Regions from separate parts of the Gordonia sp. GONU genome, predicted to be linked through region 1. Evidence: predicted binding sites of a transcription regulator. Region 1 holds the regulator's gene; the other holds the start of a gene.

What was found. The regulator LexA, encoded in region 1, represses DNA repair genes until DNA is damaged. The targets are predictions, from matches to a motif close to CGAACANNTGTTCG.
Region 2: NWF34_RS16820 (HNH endonuclease signature motif containing protein) is a predicted target of LexA. The motif match lies at 7,793-7,806, and genes of this name have one in related genera.

The regions. Positions count from the first base shown of each region.
Region 1 is NZ_JANRHB010000001.1:205,493-215,650, forward strand. Features, by position in the region: gene NWF34_RS00925 (peroxiredoxin) at 1-135, shown strand, start outside; gene NWF34_RS00930 (alkyl hydroperoxide reductase) at 146-679, shown strand; gene NWF34_RS00935 (aspartate aminotransferase family protein) at 914-2,173, opposite strand; gene hrpA (ATP-dependent RNA helicase HrpA) at 2,235-6,221, shown strand; gene nrdR (transcriptional regulator NrdR) at 6,195-6,662, opposite strand; gene NWF34_RS00950 (LysM peptidoglycan-binding domain-containing protein) at 6,762-7,328, opposite strand; gene lexA (transcriptional repressor LexA) at 7,565-8,272, shown strand; gene NWF34_RS00960 (phosphoenolpyruvate--protein phosphotransferase) at 8,250-9,950, opposite strand; gene NWF34_RS00965 (DeoR/GlpR family DNA-binding transcription regulator) at 10,085-10,158, shown strand, end outside.
Region 2 is NZ_JANRHB010000019.1:71,134-81,291, forward strand. Features, by position in the region: gene NWF34_RS16780 (acyl-CoA dehydrogenase family protein) at 1-1,148, opposite strand, end outside; gene NWF34_RS16785 (CaiB/BaiF CoA-transferase family protein) at 1,160-2,317, opposite strand; gene NWF34_RS16790 (thiolase family protein) at 2,381-3,589, opposite strand; gene NWF34_RS16795 (Zn-ribbon domain-containing OB-fold protein) at 3,586-3,978, opposite strand; gene NWF34_RS16800 (nuclear transport factor 2 family protein) at 4,103-4,735, shown strand; gene NWF34_RS16805 (mycofactocin-coupled SDR family oxidoreductase) at 4,789-5,658, opposite strand; gene NWF34_RS16810 (MaoC/PaaZ C-terminal domain-containing protein) at 5,768-6,637, shown strand; gene NWF34_RS16815 (nuclear transport factor 2 family protein) at 6,634-7,185, shown strand; gene NWF34_RS16820 (HNH endonuclease signature motif containing protein) at 8,002-9,261, shown strand; gene NWF34_RS16825 (nitronate monooxygenase family protein) at 9,499-10,158, opposite strand, start outside.

The DNA.
Region 1 (10,158 bases):
GGCTCGGTGGGACGCAACGTCGACGAGGTCCTTCGTGTCCTCGACGCCCTGCAGTCCGACGAGTTGTGCGCCTGCAACTGGAAGAAGGGCGACCCGACGATCAACGCCGGCGAGCTCATGTCCTCGGGCGTCTAGAGGGGATCAGATGAGTATCGACAACCTCAAGGAAGCCCTTCCGGAGTACGCGAAGGACCTCAAGCTCAACCTGGGCTCGATCAGCCGGACCACCGCGCTGAATGAAGAGCAGCTGTGGGGCACGCTGCTGTCGACCGCCGCCGCCACCAAGAACGCCAAGGTGCTCAGCGAGATCGCCGACGAGGCCGCCGACATCCTGTCGGCCGAGGCGTACAACGCCGCCCTGGGCGCCGCGTCGATCATGGGCATGAACAACGTGTTCTACCGTGGCCGCGGCTTTCTCGACGGCAAGTACGACGACCTGCGTCCCGGCCTGCGGATGAACATCATCGGCAACCCGGGCGTGGACAAGGCCGCATTCGAGCTGTGGTCGTTCGCCGTATCCTCGGTCAACGGCTGCGGGCACTGCGTCGCCGCCCACGAGAACACCCTGCGCGAGGCCGGCGTCGACCGGGAGGCGATCTTCGAAGCCCTCAAGGTCGCCTCGATCGTGACCGGCGTGGCCCAGGCCATCGCCACCACCGAGGTGCTCGCGAACGCCTGATAGCGCGTCCAGACAACAAGGCCCGGTTATCGATTCGGTAACCGGGCCTTGTTGTATCCACTGCCGCGCGGGCGGCCCCTCTGCTGCCTGAGGCGCGAGCGAAGCGAGCCACGAAGGCCCTGGCGAGATGCGTCCGAAATCCTCACCAGCCCTTCGAGGCTCGTCGCTTACGCTCCTCGCACCTCAGGGAGCGAGGGGTCGGGTCGCTACTTTCGGATCAGGGGGCGCTTGTGCTCAGCTCAGCGCGGCCCGCATACGGTCGGCGAGTTCGCCGACCTCGTCGGTCGTCATCACGAAGGCCGGCGAGATCTGCAGCGCGCCCTGTCCCGCGGCGCGCGTGCTGACACCGTGCTCACGCAGCTTCACCACCGCCGCCGGAGCCGATGCCGGGTCGGCGAGCTGGACCGCGGTGACCGCACCGAGGCCGGTGCGCACCTCGGCGACCGAATCGAGGTCGGCCAGCGGGGACAACGCCGTGGCGAGATCCCCCTCGAGCCGCGTCGCCTCCGCGAGCAGGTTCTCGCGGCGGATGATCTCGAGATTGGCCAGCGCGGCGGCCGCCGCGGCGGCGTGACCGCCGTAGGTGTAGCCGTGGCGCCACCAGACGCCGCCGGCGAAGAACGGTTCGGCGACGCGCGGCGCGATGAAGACCGCACCCATCGGCACATAGCCCGAGGTGAGGCCCTTGGCAGTGGTGATCATGTCCGGCTGCAGGTCGAAGCGCGCCGAGGCGAACCACGAGTCGCCGGCGATACGACCGAAGCCGGTGACGACCTCGTCGACGACGAACAGGACGTCGTGGTCGCGGCAGATCGCGCGAACCTCGTCCAGGTATCCGGCCGGCGGCAGGTAGATGCCACCGGCACCGATGATCGGCTCGCAGAAGAACGCGGCGATGTTGTCCGCACCGACCCGCTCGATGAGGCCGAGCAGGCTCTTCGCGTCATCCCAGTCGACGTTCTGCACGTCGTGCATGAGCTCGCCGTAGCCGTCGTGATTGAGGGGGATGCCCGCCAGCGACGTACCGGCGACGTGCATGCCGTGATACGCCTTCGTGCGGCTGACGACGACGCGCTTGCCGGGCTTGCCCTGCTCCACCCAGTACCGGCGGGCGAGCTTGACCGCGGTGTCGATCGAGTCGCTGCCGCCCGAGGTGAAGAAGATCTTGGAACCGGGCACCGGTGCGATCGCGGCCAGCTCGTCGGCGAGCTGCAGCGTGACGTCGCTCGCGATGTCCCCGAAGTTGGAATAGTGCGCGATGGTGCCGAGCTGACGCGCCACCGCGTCGGCGATCTCGGTGCGGCCGTGGCCCACGTTGGTGAACCAGAGACCGGCCGTCGCGTCGAGATAGGACTTGCCGTCGCGGTCCCAGATGCGGGTTCCCTCACCCTTGGTCACGACGAACGGGCCACTCGCGGTCACCGCACCCATGTCGGCGAAACCGTGCCACAGAGCGCCAGGAGTATCGGACAGTGCCCTCGAAGAATCAGCCATGGCCCCCATGATGCCGGGCGAGGTGAACACCCCCGGCAGCGACCCATATCCTGGAGACATCATGTCGGTCGAGTCCCCAGATCCAGCCCCGCGAGATCCTCAGCCCGGCATCTCCCGATCCCAGCTGTTGCGCTCGCTCGACGAGGTGGGGATCCTCGACGCTCACCGACTCCGCCGCCGGGTCGACAAGCTGGGCCGCACCCCCGACCCACGCAAGTGGGAGCAGCTCGTCGCCGACGTGGCCAAGGCACGCAACCGCCTCGAACGGCGCCGGGCAGGCGTGCCGGTGCTGCGCTTCCCGGACGAACTCCCCGTGTCGGCAGCTCGTGAGGAGATCGCCGACGCCATCCGGGACCATCAGGTCGTGGTGGTGGCCGGCGAGACCGGCTCGGGTAAGACAACACAGCTACCGAAGATCTGCCTCGAACTCGGGCGCGGCATCCGCGGCACGATCGGGCACACCCAGCCGCGTCGTATCGCGGCGAGCTCGGTGGCCAAACGCATCGCCGACGAGACCGACACCGAACTCGGTGACGCGGTCGGCTACTCGGTCCGGTTCACCGACCGTTCGGGGGCCGACACCCTGATCCGCGTGATGACCGACGGCATCCTGCTCCGCGAGATCGCCACCGATCCGATGCTGCGGCGCTACGACACGCTGATCATCGACGAAGCCCACGAGCGCAGCCTCAACATCGACTTCATCCTCGGCTATCTGCGCCGGCTGCTGCCGCAACGACCGGACCTGAAGGTGATCATCACCTCGGCCACCATCGAACCCGCCCGTTTCGCACGGCATTTCAGCACACCCGACGCCTCGGTGCCGGTCATCGAGGTGTCCGGTCGCACCTACCCCGTCGAGATCCGTTACCGGCCCCTGAGCCTCCAGGAACGCCCGGACAGCGGCGACGACACCGGGGGCGGCGAGCACGCCGACCTCGACCAGATCCAGGGCATCGACGCCGCGATCGACGAGTTGTGGGCCGGCGGCCGGGGCGACATCCTGGTGTTCCTACCCACCGAGCGCGACATCCGCGAGACCGCGGATGCGTTGCGGCGCCGCACCGGAACCGGCCGCGATGGCGGTGCGGAGATCGTCCCGCTGTTCGCACGTCTGTCGATCGCCGACCAACAGAAGGTCTTCGCTCCGTCGAACGGTCGACGGATCGTCCTGGCCACCAATGTCGCCGAGACATCGGTCACGGTGCCCGGCATCCGCTACGTCATCGACACCGGCACCGCTCGCATCAGCCGGTACTCGACCCGCACCAAGGTGAATCGTCTTCCCATCGAACCGGTCTCGCAGGCCAGCGCCCGCCAGCGCGCCGGCCGATGCGGTCGCGTCGCGCCGGGTGTCTGTATCCGGCTCTACAGCGAGAACGACTTCGACTCGCGGCCGGCGTTCACCGACCCGGAGATCCTGCGCACCAACCTGGCCGCGGTCATCCTGCAGATGACCTCGCTCAAACTCGGTGAGATCGCGGATTTCCCGTTCGTCCAGCCGCCCGACGAGCGCGCGATCCGCGACGGTATGGGCGTGCTGACCGAACTCGGCGCGATCACCGTGAGCCGCGAAGGCGGCCCGCCGCGCCTCACCCCCGTCGGCCGTTCGATGTCGCGGATACCGGTCGACCCGCGGATCGCCCGCATGCTGATCGCGGGTCGCGAACTCGGCTGCCTCGACCACCTGCTGGTCATCGCGTCCGCGATGTCGCTGCCCGATCCGCGCGAACGGCCGGCCGAACATCGCGAGGCGGCCGACGCCTCCCATCGTCGATTCGTCGTGCCGCAGTCGGACTTCCTGTCCTACGTCGAACTGTGGCGATACCTGGACGAACAGCGCAAGGAGTTGTCCGGCAGCAGGTTCCGGCGGATGTGCGAGCGGGAGTTCCTGCACTTCCTGCGCATCCGGGAGTGGCGGGACCTGCACCGTCAGCTCACCGAGATCGTCAAGGATCTCGACTGGCCCGTGCGTCCGGCCGGCGAGGAGTTGCCGCAGGTCGACGCCGATGCCGTCCACCGCGCGATCCTGTCGGGTCTGCTCAGCAACATCGCGGTCCGCAACACCGAGGGTCGTGAATTCACCGGGGCGCGGAACACGACGCTCATGATCTTCCCGGCGTCGCCGCTGGCCAAGAAACCGCCGGCGTTCATCATGGCCGCGGAGGTCCTGGAGACCTCCCGGCTGTTCGCGCACACGGTCGCCGGGATCGATCCGTTGTGGGCGGAGAAACTGGCCGGGGATCTGGTCAAACGCACGCACAGCGAGCCGCACTGGTCGTCGAAACGTGGCGCCGCGATGGCGTACGAGCGGGTCACCCTCTACGGCGTCACCCTCGTCGCCCGTCGCCGCGTCGACTACGGTCCCATCGACCCGGTCGTCTCGCGCGAGCTGTTCATCCGCCATGCCCTCGTCGAGGGAGACTGGCGTACCCAGCACCCGTTCTTCGAACGCAACCGCGCCCTCCTCGAGGCCGCCGCCGACGTCGAGAACCGTAGGCGCGAACGCGGACTCGTGATCACCGAGGATCAGCTCTTCGAGTTCTACGACAACCGGGTCGGCGCCGAGGTCACCTCCGCACGTCACTTCGACACGTGGTGGAAGAAGGCACGGCGCAGCGATCCTGCCCTTCTGGACCTCAAGCCCGAGGATGTCACGGCAACCGCCGAGGCCGCACCGACCGACTATCCGGGTGCGTGGCAGCAGGGCGACACCCGACTCGAGCTCCGCTACCGGTTCGAACCCGGCGCACCCGATGACGGTGTCACCGTGATCATCCCGCGCGCACTGCTGCCCCACGTCCGGTCGGCGGGCTTCGACTGGTCCGTGCCCGGGATGCGGTCGGAACTGGCCACCGCACTGGTGAAATCGCTGCCCAAGAGGTTGCGCAAGTCGATGTCCCCCGCCCAGCGGTTCGCCGACCTGGCGCTGGCCCGTCTCACGCCTCGCAGCGAACCGCTCGCGGTCGGGCTCGCCCGCGAACTCACCACGATCACCCAGATGACGGTCACCGCCGCCGATTTCGACCTCGACCGGATTCCCCTCCATCTGCGGATGCATTTCGCGGTCGCCGACGACGACGGACGGATCACCGCGCGTGCCGACTCGATCGACGAGCTTCAGCGTGCGACGACGCCCGCGGCGTCGAAGACGGTGAAACGCACGCTGTATCGCAGCTGGACCGACGACGGCATCGGCACTCTCGCCGCGCAGCGGACCGTCGACATCGCCGGTCAGCGCCTCACCAGGTACCCGACCGTCGACGCGATCACCGACGACGCCGGACGTACACGCGGGGTGGTCGTGATCGACGCGGTGTCGGAGCAGGCCCGAGATCGCCTGGCGGAGAGGGGGATCGTCGCGCTCCTCGACCTGGCGATCCCGCCACTGCACCGGCGCGTGGCGAGTTCGCTCGGCGCCGCCGGCCGGCTGGCGTTGAGCCAGAGTCCCTATGCGGATCTCGATACATTGCTGGCCGACTGCACACGCCGGGCGATCCGCGACGTCGTCGCCGGCCTTCACGCCGGGACCGCGTCCGCCGTGCGTTCACCCGAGGCGTTCCGCACCCTGACGGAGAAGATCCGTCCACGGATCACCGAGTCGGCTCCGGAGTATTTCTCTCTCGCGGTGGAGTCGCTCGGCTCGGTGGCGCCGGTACGCGCCGCGATCGACCGTCATGCGGGTTCGCTCGCCGCCGACGACGTCGCCGAACAACTCGACAACCTCGTCTTCGACGGATTCGTGGCCGCCACTCCGCGACATCATCTGGAGAACGTGCCGCGCTACCTCGCGGCCGCCGAGGCACGGTTGACGGCACTCCCGGCTTCCGCCGCGCGAGATCAGGCCGGAGTCGCCGTGATCGACCGCGTGACCGAACGGTGGGCGCAGCGGCTGGCCCAGGTACCCGAACACCGGAAAGCGCACGTCAACGACGAGGCGCAGTGGCTCGTCGAGGAGCTGCGGGTCGGATTGTTCGCCGAACGGCTGGGCACCGCGTTCCCGGTGTCGGAGAAGCGGGTCCTACGAACTCTTGACCGACTCGGCTGAAGCGGCCCGGAGGTCGTCGATCTCGCGCTGGAAGTCCTCGAGGGAGTCGAAGGACCGGTACACCGACGCGAAGCGCAGGTAGGCGACCTCGTCGAGGTCCCGCAGCGGCTTCAGGATCGCGAGTCCCACCTCATTGCTGGGGATCTCGGCCGAACCACTGGCGCGGACGGTGTCCTCGACCTGCTGGGCGAGCTGGGCGAGAGCGTCCTCGGCGACGTGGCGCCCCTGGCATGCGCGCCGGACACCTCGCATCACCTTCTCGCGACTGAACGGTTCGGTGACGCCGTTGCGTTTCACCACCGAGAGGACCGCACTCTCCACGGTCGAGAAGCGTCGCCCACACTCCACGCAGGAGCGGCGGCGCCGGATGGCCTGCCCCTCATCAGCGACACGCGAGTCGATGACCTTGGTGTCGTCGTTCTTGCAGAAGGGGCAGCGCATCGTATCCTCACGCAGGTCACGGGACGCTCTGATGCAGCCGCGCCGCATGCCGGGCCGGTGCTCGGCTGGTCCCTGTGGCATCGAGGATACCGCCCGGCCTCAGTGGTACCGGGGGGTGAGGAGCGGCTGGCCGACGCGCAGCCCGCTCGACGCGAGGTCATTCAGCTGGATGATCTCGTCGACGACGGCCTCACGCGGCATCTCGGGGGCGACCCGCGAGGCGATCGTGCTCAGCGAGTCACCCGACCGAACGTGCACGACCTCGGTGCCGACCGCGGCAGGCGTGACCGACGCGGCGTAGTTCTGGCCGACGACCGCGATGACCCACACGGCCAGGGCGAGCGCGACGCCGGCGAGGACAGCGGTCGCCGTGCGGCGACGCCGGCGGATGACGGCCGCGGGAGCCGCCTCGGCGGGACGCCACGCCGGGACCACCGGTCCACGACCGCGCATACCCACCGGCGACGCGCACTGGGTGGACGCGACGCGGCGGACCCGGACCGCCGATTCCGGCACCGGACGGTTGTCGACGGGCCGCCGGGCGTCTCCCCGACGTGTCGGGCGCGGACGCTCCAGGACGTCGCCGCGGACGGGACCGCCGTGCCGGGCGGGGTCGTGCCGGGCGGGGTCGAGGTGGACGGGGTCGATGAGAGTGGCGGTGCGCATGGTGCCCTCCGTGTATCCGGTCGAACGGTGTTCGTGAGTGGGACCGCGTCGTCCCGGTCGAACTGTTCGAATGTCGATCATCCGTTCGATGAACTGATGTTCGATTTGTAGCACGGCACTCCGACAATTGTCTCGCGACACGTCGAACAAATGTTTGATGCGGTCGGCGTTCTCGGCTAGGCTCGTCGAAAGACAAGCGATCTACCAGCACGTTCGGAATCGAGAGGAACCCGATCATGAGCGATGACGGCGGTAAGCGCACCGGAGCGCGGGGCGCCGACGAGCCCGTCACCCCGGCGGACATGGCGGCTGCCGAGGCGTCGCTGACGCCGCGGCAGCGCGGAGTTCTCGAGGTGATCCGCAAATCCGTGCGAGAACGCGGTTACCCGCCGAGCATCCGCGAGATCGGTGACGAGGTGGGTCTCACCTCGACCTCCTCGGTCGCCCATCAGCTGCGGACGCTCGAACGCAAGGGCCTTCTCAAACGTGATGCCAACCGTCCGCGGGCGGTGAACATCGCGCCGAGCGAACCCCCGACGCCGACCTCGCCGACCGGCGGAGCACTGCCCGAACCCACTTTCGTACCGGTGCTCGGCCGGATCGCCGCAGGCGGACCGATCCTCGCCGAGGAAGCCGTCGAGGACGTGTTCCCACTCCCCCGGGAGCTCGTCGGCGAGGGATCGCTGTTCCTGCTGAAGGTCGTCGGCGAGTCGATGATCGACGCCGCGATCTGCGACGGCGACTGGGTCGTCGTCCGCCAGCAGAACGTGGCCGACAACGGCGACATCGTGGCCGCGATGATCGACGGCGAGGCCACGGTCAAGACCTTCAAACGCCAGAAGGGTCATGTCTGGCTGATGCCGCACAACGAGTTGTTCGACCCGATCCCGGGCGACGAGGCCGTCATCCTCGGCAAGGTCGTCACCGTAATGAGGCGAGTCTGACCTCGTCACTGTCGAGTACCGCGGCGACCGCCGCGCGAGCTGCAGCCGGATCGGTGGCGGCCAGCGCGGCCGCCGCCGCGTTTTCGCAGGTTGCCAGGGTGACCGCGCCGAGCCGGGCGCCGACCGCGGGCGCCGCGACGGGAGCGCTCGACAACGAGGTCACCCCGAGTCCGACCAGCACGCAGGCGAGATGCGGATCGGCCGCGGCCTCTCCGCAGACGCCCACCGGTTTGCCCTGATCACGTCCGGCCCGGGCGACCGTTGCGACGAGATGCAGCACGGCCGGCTGCCACGGATCGGTCAGCGATGCGAGCTCGGCGGACATTCGGTCAGCGGCCATCGTGTACTGCGTGAGGTCATTGGTGCCGATCGAGACGAAGTCCACCTCGGCCAGGATCGCCGGGGCCAGGATCGCCGCGGCGGGAACCTCGATCATCACACCGGCGACGAGTCCACGCTCGCGCACCTGCGCGGCGAATGTCGCCGCCTCGGCGGGTGAGGCGATCATCGGGGCCATGACCCACGGCTGCGCGTCGGCCTCCAGCGCCGCCCGGGCGATCGCGTCGAGCTGGCGCGCGCGGATCTCGGGGTGCGCCAAGGCGATTCGATCGCCGCGCACACCGAGTGCCGGGTTGGCCTCGTCGGGATGGGTCACGAAGCGCAGCGGCTTGTCCGAGCCGGCGTCGAGGGTGCGGATGACCACCTTGCGGCCGTCGAAAGCGTCCAGCACCTCGCGATAGATGCCCGCCTGCTCGTCGACCGAAGGCTCCTCGGCGCGCTCGAGGAAGGCCAATTCGGTACGGAACAGTCCGACACCCTCCACCGGGTGATCGGTTGCTGCGCGGGCCGACGACCCGTCGGCGACGTTGGCCAGGATCGCCACCTCCACCCCGTCGCCGGTGCGACCCGGACCCGACCATCCGGCGACGCGAGCGGCGTGACGCCGATACTCCTCGACTCGGGCTCGCGCGGCGGTGTCATCGGGGTCGACGGCGATCTCACCCGTGGTGCCGTCGACGAGGATCGCCGTACCCGCATCGATCCCGACGAGTCCGGACACCGCGACGACGCACGGGATGCCGAGCTGACGGGCGATGATCGCGGTGTGGCTGGTGGGCCCACCCAGTCGCGTCACGAGGGCAATCGTGGTGGTGGGGTCGAGGCCGGCCGTGTCGGCGGGTGCGAGGTCGTCGGCCAGCAGGATCGAGGGCACCTCCGGCGTGGACAACCCGGGTTCGGGCAGTCCCAGGAGCTCGGCGAGCACGCGGTCGCGGACGTCGTTGAGGTCCGTGACCCGCTCGGCCATCAGGCCGCCCAGCTTGGTGAACACCGCGGCGAACTGTTCGGTGGCGGCAACGGCGGCCGACGGTGCCGGCGTACCCCTGGCGATCAGGGCCGACGCCGCACCGATCCAGCCGCGGTCTTCCGCGAGTCCGGCGGTGGCGGCGAGTACTTCCGCGGCGACGCCGGTGTTCTGCGACGCGCGCTCACGGAGTCGCGCGGCGACGACGCCTGCCGCCGCAGTGAATCGTGCGACCTCCTCCGGGCGCTGGTCCTCGGAGATCTCGACACCGGCGCCGAGCGCCTCCGCACTGTGGTCGGGACGGCGTCCCGGCCACAGTGCGGGTCCATGAGCCACACCACCGACGACCGGCGTCCCCGTCAGAATCTGCGTCATGTGACCACGGTTACAAATTTGGCTTGACTTGTCAACATAAAAAGGCGTAAACACAGTTACTACAACATTCAAAGCCACATATTCCCACATTTCGCGGTGGCCGAGTGAGCAGGAACGATCAGAACGGAGCCGGTGTGTACGCCGAGGAGAGACAGCAGGCCATCGCCGAGGAGGTTCGCGTCGCAGGGCGCGCCTCGGTCGCCGAGCT
Region 2 (10,158 bases), on a different contig from region 1:
CGTTCGGCGATGATGTTTCGTTGGATCTCGGCCGCGCCGCCGTAGATCGACGATGCGCGGCTGTACAGGTAGTCGTTGCGCCAGGCGCCGTCCGATCCGGTCTCCGTCGATCCCAGGACGACCTCGTCGGCGGCACCCGACAGCGCGGCGTCGAACAAGAACTTCTCTGCGGTGGACATCGCCAGCTTGTCCAGCGAGGTGGTCGAGCCGACGGGATCACCCGCCGAGAGCGCCCGTACCGTGCGCCGGGACAGGACCCGCAGTGCCATCAGCAGTTCGTAGCTCTCGCCGAGCACCTCGTCGTCGACGCCGCCGGTAGCGGCGAGATCGTCGAGCCGGGAGCGCAGCCAGATCTGACGCTGCCAGGCCGCCGCGCCGCGTTCGCCCGCGAGGACGTGCATCGTGACCGCCCAGCCGCCGTCGGGTTCGCCCAGCAGACGGTCCTCGGGGATGAAGACGTTGTCGAAGAACAGCGAGCAGAACTCGTCGTCGCCGTTCATGCTGCGCAGCAGGCTCACGGTGATGCCGGGGGTGTCCATGTCGAGCAGGAAGGCCGAGATGCCGCGATGACCCGAGTCGACGGCACCGGTCCGGGCCAGGAGGACGCACCGGTCGGCCAGCTGGGCCCAACTCGTCCAGATCTTCTCGCCCGAGACTCGCCAACCACCTTCGACAGCAACGGCTTTCAAGCGCAGGGAGGCCAGGTCGCTACCCGCTCCGGGCTCGGAGAATCCCTGGCACCACGTCTCCTGGCCGCTGAGCAACCGGGGCAGCACATGGGCGGCCAGCTCGGGCCGGGCGAACTCGGCGACCGCCGGGCCGAGCACCTCCTGGGTCGCGAAGGAGAACGGCGGCGGATATCCCGCGGCGGCGAGTTCCTCGCTGATGATGCTACGCAGGATCGGCGCACCACCCAGGCCGCCCATCTCGGTCGGCCACCCCAGGCGAATCCATCCGGCGTCGAACAGCATTCGCTGCAGGAGACGCAGCCGCTCGAAGATCTCCGCGACCTCGCCACCGGTCCGGCGGAACTGCTCGAGTTCGGCGCCGTGCTCGGTCATCCAGGCGCGGAAGCCGACCCGCGCCTGCTCCACGGTCTCGGGGACCTCCAGATCCACCGCGGCACCGGTCACGTCTGTATCTGTCACTGCCGCACCGGTCATCTGGCGGCCACCTCTCCGTCGCTCATGATTCCACCCGCCGCGGACCCGGACATCCGAGAAGCGGGCACCCAATCGGCCAGGACCGCCTCGGTGTCCTCACCCGGCACCCGGGGGCCGGTGGGGACCGACGCCGGGGTCCGACTGAAACGCGGTGCGGGCGCCGGCTGGTCGATACCGTCGATCTGGACGAATCCTTTACGTGCCGTTACATGTTCGGCCTCGGCGACCTCCCACGGCGACAGCACCGGCGAGACACAGGCGTCCAGTCCGGCGAACACCTCGGTCCATTCGGCGCGGCTCCGGGAGGCGAAGACCTCGGCGAATCGGGCCCGGAGCGTCGGCCAGCCGTCGCGATCGAGCTGTCCGGGCAGATCCTCGCCGTCGAGGCCGAGCCCGATCAGCAGCTGGGCGTAGAAACGACGCTCCAGCGCGCCGACGGCCATGTGACCGCCGTCGGAGGTCTCGTAGGTGTCGTAGAACGGGGCACCGCCGTCGAGCAGGTTGGTGCCCCGCTCGTGCGACCAGTGCCCGTCCGCGTTCACGCCGTGGACGAAGGCGGTGAGCAGCGCCGCGCCGTCGACCATGGCGGCGTCGACGACCTGGCCCTTGCCGGAGGTCGACCGCTCGTGCAGTGCCGCCAGGATTCCCACGGCGAGAAGCATTCCGCCGCCGCCGAAGTCACCGACCAGGTTGAGCGGCGCGAGCGGACGTTCACCGGCGCGACCGATGGGGTCGAGCGCGCCGGCGACCGCGATGTAGTTGATGTCGTGGCCCGCCAGGGACGCGAACGGCCCGTCCTGTCCGTAACCGGTCATCCGCGCGTACACGAGGCCGGGGTTGACCGCCTCGAGGTCGGCGGGACCCAGACCCAGCCGCTCCATGACGCCGGGACGGAAGCCCTCGACGAGCACGTCGGCGGAGGCGGCGAGCCGCCGCACCAGGGCGACTCCTTCCGGCGTCTTGAGGTCGGCGGCCACCGAGCGCCGGCCGCGTACCAGCGGATCCCGCGGACGGCGGGGGGTGCGTCCGGGCTTGGCGGGCCGGTCCACGGTGACGACGTCGGCACCGAGGTCCGACATCATCATGCAGGCGAACGGCGCGGGTGCGGCGCTGGCGATCTCCAGTACGCGCACGCCGTCGAGCGGTCCTGACATCACTACTCCCTCTTGGGTTGTCGACCTGTTCAGGCGGGTCGGCGGTTCAGTCGGTTCGACCGGTCAGACGGCGGGCTTCTCGAGGATGTGAACGGCGCAGGCCGATGCCAGGCCGATCACGTGGGTCAGACCGACCTTGGCGCCCTCGATCTGGCGGTCACCGGCCTCCCCGCGGAGGTGGGTGGCGACCTCGTAGAGGTTCGCGATGCCGGTCGCACCGATCGGATGCCCCTTCGACAGGAGTCCGCCGGAGACGTTCACCGGCGTCTTGCCGTCGCGCATCGGAGCACCCGAGTCGATGAAGTCGCCGGCACCGCCCGGCTCACAGAGCCGCAGGTTGTCGTAGTGGATGAGTTCGGCGGTGGCGAAGCAGTCGTGGAGTTCGACGAGGTCGAGGTCGTCCGGCCCGAGACCGGCGGCCTCGTAGGCCTGGTCGACCGCGAGCCGGGTGAGCGTGTTGACGTCGGGCTGCACCTGGCCGCCCTCGACCCACGGGTCGGAGGTCATCACCGACGCGGAGACCTTGACCGCACGCTTGCGCACGTCGGGGTCGAGGGTCTTGAGCTTGGCACCCGACACCAGGACCACCGCCGCCGCACCGTCACCGGTCGGGCAGCACATGGGCAGGGTGTTGGGGTAGCTGATCACCTCGGCACCGAGGACCTCCTCGAGGGAGAACTCCTTACGGTACTGGGCCAGCGGGTTCAGCGTGGAATGGAGATGGTTCTTGACCGCGACCTTGGCGAACTGCTCGGCGGTCACCCCATGTGCGAGAGCGTATTCCGTGCCGGCCTGGGCGAACACACCCGGCATGAGGCCGGTGCCGAGGAGCCCCTCGGTCTTGACCACCGAGCCATAGCGGCCCTTGGGGGTGAACACCTTCTTCTCCCCGGCCTTGCGCGCAGCGTTGCCGAGCATCCCCATCTTGCCCATCTTCTCGACGCCGACGGCGAGGGCCATGTCGCACTCGCCGGCCTTGATCGCCATCATCGCGACACGGACCGCGGTCGCCCCGGTGGCACAGGCGTTCACGACGTTGTAGACGGGGATGCCGGTCTGGCCGATCTGCTTCTGCAGACGCTGCCCGTTGTGCGAGTTGGCCTCGTACACGTTGCCGAGGGCGAGCAGGCCCATGTCGGCCAGCGACTGACCCGAGTCGGCGATCGCCTCGAGCGTTGCCTTGGAGGCGAGATCGAGCAGGTCGAGCTCGGCGAAGCGGCCGAACTTCGTCATCGAGGTGCCGATGATCCAGATGTCGTCGGTCATGTTCATGCTCCGATCGGTTCGTATCCGAAGGCCACGGCCTGGGTTCCGTCGTCGTCGACGCCCGCCTCGAAGGTCACCAACCGCACCTTCATCTCGGGTTCGATCCGTGCCGGGTCGGTGACACCGATCAGATTGGCCTTGACGATGCCGCCGCCCTGGAGCTCGACCACCACCGACGTGTACGGGCCGGACTTCGAGCCACGCTGGACCACGGTGTAGGCGCGGACGATGCCTTCGTTGGAGAGCCGGCGGGTGCCGAAGTTCGTGCCGAAGCACTTCGCGCAGGCGTTCCGCCGGTCGAAGTACAGTGCGCCACAATCCGCGCACTCCTTCGACACGAGGTGGGGGTCGTCGCCCACCACGAGGTAGTCGACTGCCGGGATGGTCTGGGTCATCGAAGCCTCACTATCGGTTCTCGGCCATTGGGCCCTTGAGATAAAAGTAGAGTACTAGAGTATTTATCACGCGACAATATCCGCGTCGGCCGAAACCGCCGCACCGCACGAGGAAAGGCATCACATGCTGTTCGAACCCCAGGCCCAGCCGTCGTCGCCCGAGGCCACCCTCCAGCTGGTGTACGACCGCCAGCAGATCATCGAGGTCCTGCACCGCTATGCGCGTGCCATCGACCGGTGCGACGCCGAGTTGCTCAAGACGGTGTACCACCAGGACGCCACCGACGCGCATGGAACCTTCGACGGCAACGCCCACGAGTTCGCCGACTTCATGGTGCCTCGCATCAAGGCCCAGACCACCTACTCGGTACACCATGTGACCAATGAGCTCGTCACCATCGACGGAGACCGCGCATATTCCGAATCCTTGCTGTTCGGATACCACCGAATCCCCGGCGGCTGGGACTCGGTCAGCAAGTTCTTCGACGAGGAGTACGCCGAGAAGGCCCGCGCCGAAGGCACTCTCAATGGCGAACACGAGTACGTGACCGGTGGCCGCTACCTCGACAAGCTCACCAAACGCGATGGCATCTGGCGCATTTGGCGTCGCCAGATCACCGTCGAGTGGAACCAGTGCCGCCCCTCGTCGCAGCTGCTGACCGGCGGTCGCGCCGCCTACGACATCCCCGGCGCGCGCGACGAGAGCGACATGAGCTACCGACTGTCCTTCGACGATTTCGACGACGACATCGCCTGACGAAACGGCCTCGCCTGCGCTGAGGCGCCGGCGAGGCCATTTCGGGTTCCGTACTAGCGGTTGGTCCGCCCCAGATCCACCGGCAGCTGAATCCCGGTGATGTGACGCGCCTCGTCGGAGCAGATCCACGCGACGGCCGCCGCGATGTCCTCGGGCTCGCTTCGACCGTCCGGCAGCGTCGGATAGAGCAGCGGGGCGAGGTCGGGCCGGGTGGCCATCGCCACACCCAGGTCCGGCGGGTTGAGGTCGGTGTTCACTCCGTACGGATGCACCGAGTTCACCCGGATACGATGTGCGCCCAGCTCATTGGCGAGCGACTTGGCCAGGCCGGTGACGCCGTGCTTTGCGGCCACGTAGTCGGCGATCATGGGCAGGGCGGTCAGCCCTGCCACCGAACTGGTGAAGACGATCGCACCGCCGGTCCCCTGCTCGAGCATCGTCGGGATGGTCGCCTTCGCGGTGAAGAAGGCCGCGTTGAGGTTGTTGTCGATGGTGGCACGCCAGTTCTCCACCGAGATCTCCCAGGCGGGCGCCGCGGTCGTCATCCCGGCGTTGGCGCTCACCACGTCCAGCCGGCCGAGTTCGCCGACCGCGCGCTGGACCGCGTCGGCCAGCGCGTCGTAGTCGGTGGCGTCGACCTCGGCGGTGACCACGCGTCGTCCCTGCGCCTCCACCAGACGAGCAGTCTCGGCGAGGTCTTCGGGCGTCGACCCCGGATATCCGGTGGTCGGGAGGTCACGGCAGAGGTCGAGGCCGATGATGTCGGCCCCCTCGGCGGCGAAGCGCACGGCCTGCGCACGCCCGATGCCGCGCGCCGCCCCGGTGATGAGGACGACCTTGCCCACGTGTCGCCGGGCTATCGGCTCGGAGGGAACCGGTGCTGCTGGAATCTGTGCAGCCAGTACTTGCGGATCGATCGTCATCGCACTCCCTGGTCATTGTGACGACTGTGCCAACACCCCGATGCTATACTATTAGAATATTTATAACGCGACTTTCTTCGCGGGACTTCATATGCGAGAGGCGATTACCGTGTCCGAATCCTCGAGTCGAGAGCTCACCCCCTTCGATCCCGGTGCCATCGGCGCCCGGTCGACACCCAAGAAGGTGTCGTGGACCTCGCGCGACTGCATGCTCTACGCACTCGGCGTCGGCGCCGGCACCGACGACCTGGCGTTCACCACCAACAACACCAAGGGCGTCGAGCAGCGGATGGTGCCGACCATGCCGGTCACCCTGGGCGTCGACTTCAGTGTCCTCAAGGCGGCCGGCCGGTTCGACTGGGCCAAACTGCTGCACGCCGAACAGCGGGTGGAGATCCTCGGCGACATCCCCGTCGACGGCGAGGCCGAGGCGGTCACCGAGATCACCGAGATGTGGGACAAGGGCAAGGCCGCGCTGATCGTCGCCCAGACCACCGGCACCTCCCCCGACGGAACTCCGTTGTGGCGCAGCTCCGCCGGCCTGTTCATCCGCGGCGTCGGCGGCTGGGGCGGCGAACGCGGACCCGCCGGCGCGGATGACACCGCCCAGAAGCAGGTCGCCGGCCCGGTCAAGACGATCAGCTACCAGACCCGCCCGGATCAGGCCCTCATCTACCGGCTCTCCGGGGACTACAACCCCCTGCACTCCGACCCCGCCTTCGCCGCCCGCGCCGGGATGTCCCAGCCGATCCTCCATGGACTGTGCACCTTCGGATTCGCCGGGCGCGCCGTCCTCGAGGTCGTCGGCAAGGACGCCGCACTGTCGTCGATGTCCGCGCGATTCGCCGGTCCGGTCTGGCCGGGCGACACCCTCGACGTCGACGTGTGGCGGCACGAGGACGACTCCGTCGGTTTCCGCGTGCGCGGACGCGACGACAAAGAGGTCCTCACCGGCGGAACCGCTTCCGTGAGGCAATGATGAGCACCCCGGGTTGGCAACCGCTGCTGGACCGGATCGCCGCCGAATCCGATCCGATCCGCCGGCGAAACCTCGAGGTGGTGGCGCGGCACGTGGTCGAGGAGGTCGCCGGCAACATGCCCGCGTTGATGGCCACCCTCGTCCCCGAACCCGAGTACGTCGTCTGGGGCGCGTCCGACAGCGTCGGGCCGTCCGGATATGACGAGGTCGTCGACTGGTACCGCAGGCTGCAGGCCGCCGACCGCAATCGCCTGGACTATGTCATCCACCGGGTGGTCGTCGACGAGAAATGCGTCGTCACCGAGGGCGACTTCCACTATGCGATCCTCGGCAGCGAACTCGGGGTCACCGAAACCGAAGCAGGAGAACCGGTCTCACCCGAGGAGTTCTATCTCGTCGGTCACCGCACCACCGTGTTGTGGCCGATCGACGACGCGGGCCTGATCGAGGGCGAGCACATCTACGCCGGTGAGCGCCACCGGGTGTTCCGCCGGCTCGCACCCGGCGAACTCCCCCACCTCGGTCCCCCGTCGCGGGCGACTCCCTAGTGTCAGCAATGCTGCCTCAGGCGTGAGGAGCGATAGCCGCCGGGCTGAGTAAGCGACGAAGGAGCGCATCAAAGTCGACGAGCCGCCCCCTCGCCGCCTGAGGTGCGAGGAGCGACGAGCCACCCCCTCGCCGCCTGAGGCGCGAGGAGCGATAGCCATTCCTCTGCTGCCTGAGGTGCGAGGAGCGATAGCGACGAGCCTCGAAGGCCTGGTGAGCCGACGTCGCCAACCCTTCGAGACGCGTCCTCCGCCGCAAGCTCCGGACAAACTCGTCCCCGTGAGCACCACCGGAGGGCACATTGCCCTCGGAAACCACTGAGATGGACGCGAATTCACCCCACCCGACCAACTCTGCAGGATCCACACCCGCAGCCCCAGTGCACGGCAACCCGATTGAGGTCGCGTGCGACATCAACCAGGGGTAACCGGCGTCAACTGACGGCCGCGAACCCACATCGATGTCGCACGCGACATCATTTCCAACTCGCCCATCCGCTGCGCCCGCAGGTGCAGGTGTTCACAGTTTGCCCAGTTCGTTCACATCAGTGAACGATGTTGTCATACAGCCGGTTTGACCCAGCAGCGAACTGTGGAGAAACCTCGCATTCGAACATGCGTTCGTGTACCTTGGAGTCATGGCGGACCGCACCACACTTCTCGACCACCTCATCGAGCAAAACCGTCGGTGCAACCCGTCCACAGTTCTTGTCAGGCCCCCGATGTAAAACTGAAGACACAGAACATTCATGACAGAGCAGCAGTCAACGACGGTCCCACTCACCGCTTGTACACCTCAGAAGAGGGATGGCTGCCGTCATGATCAACACCGACACGACTCCACTCGACGCAATCCTCGATCAGCTCATCGAGATCACCCCACCCACCGACGACCCCACCGGCCGAACAACTTTCGAACAGTTAGAGTTCTGGCGGTTGATACGCAACGTCGCCGACCACCAGATCGCAACGCATGCAGAAAAACTCGATGACCTACACGTTGCACAGAAGGCAGGGTCGACCACCAAGAAACTGTTGATCGAGATGGGATTCGCACCCGCAGTCTCCACACGCACCACCCGCATCGCCGACGCGATGGGCACATTGAGCAAGGTCGAGGCCTACGCCGCCGACGGACGCCTCTCCGCCGAGGTCGTCGACGCCATCGTGCGCGGCATGTCGACCATCGAGAAACGCTCCCCCACAGAGCTCTCCGCCGACGACCACGCCATCTACGAAACCGAACTCCTCACCCAAGCACTGTCTGGTGCCACCCCGACCGACCTCCAGAGACACGCCCAGACCATCGGCAACACCATCGCCGACACCTCCGACAACGGCATCCCCGCCAGCGACGACCGCACCCTGGACACGCTCTCCCACCACACGACCGACGACAGTCGCGTCGAGATCCACGCCAACGTCACCCAAGTCGTGGGCGAGAAATTCATCGCGATGATCGACGAACGCAGCACACCGCGCCCCGAACCCGACGGCTCCCCCGATCGACGCTCGGCCACCCAACGACGAGCAGACGCACTCGAAGTGCTCCTGGATCAGGCAGCCATGGGCGCCGCGATGGACACCATAGGCACTCCCAGAACCCAAGTGGCACTGACCATCCCCGCCGACGGCGGCAACCCAGCATTCCTCCCCTGGACGGGCTCTGTCACCCACGCCATCGCCCGACAACTGTCGTGTGACGGTTCCTTGACCGAGATCATCATCGACGACGAAACCGTGCCCCTGGCCATGGGCCGCGAACGCCGACTCTTCCCCGCCCACCTACGCAAAGCAATCATCATCCGCGACCAGACCTGCATCAAATGCGGTGCGCCACCCTCACACACACAGGTCCACCACATCCAACACTGGACCGACAACGGCGACACCGACCTCGACAACGGCTGCCTACTCTGCCAACGCTGCCACACCCAGGTCCACCACAACGGCTGGGACATCATCCTCGGCTACGACCGCCACCCCTGGCTCATCCCACCCGCCGACATCGACCCACAACGCCGCGCCCTACCCGCCTACAACCGACGCACCATGCGACTCGACGACATCGCCGCCTGACAGAGACTCTCGCGCAGCAGGTTTCGATACGGATCGTCGCAAGCTCCTCACCTACTCAACCAGCAGAGGCACCCGGCCACCAGCCGGGACCGCATCCGTACCTTGACAACTCCACAGTGAAAACACTGGCCGCCCAACCGGTTCCGTTCCCGCCCAGTGTCACCGGGCGGGAACGGAACCGCAGTCAGGCTCCTGTCGATGCCTCGGGGGCTGCGTCGTTGTCGCGTCCCGGCGGCGTCAGTTGCCGAGCATCGAGGGGAGTCGCTTGCCGATGATCTCCTCGGCATCGGCCATGATCGAATCGATCACCTCGCGGCAGCTGAGGACCTCGTCGATCAGACCCTGGGACTGACCGGCCCACCACATGCCGCCGTCCATGTTCCCCTCGCCGAGCACCTCGCGTCGCCCGCGTTCGCCCGCGGCCAGATGTGCGACGTCGGCGAAGGTCGCGCCCTCACGTCCGGCGATCTCGGCGATCTCCTCGGAGATCGCGTTGCGTGCCACCCGAGCCGTGTTACGGAACTCGCGGAAGACCAGGATCGTCGAACGCTCGTCGTTGGCGACGATCTGATCCTTGACATTCTGGTGCACCGGCGCCTCGGTGGTGGCGACGAAACGGGTGCCCATGTTGATCGCGTCCGCCCCGAGGGCCAGCGCGGCCGCGAGGCCCGATCCGGTGGCGAAGCCGCCCGAGGCGACGATCGGGATGCTGAGTTTCCGTGCCGCAGCGGCGATCAGGATCAGCCCCGCCACGTCGTCCTCACCGGGGTGACCCGCACATTCGAAGCCGTCGATGCTGATCGCGTCCACGCCGAGACTCTCCGCCTTGAGCGCGTGACGGACCGCGACGGCCTTGTGGATCACCTTGACCCCCGCCGCCTTGAACGCGGGCAGGTG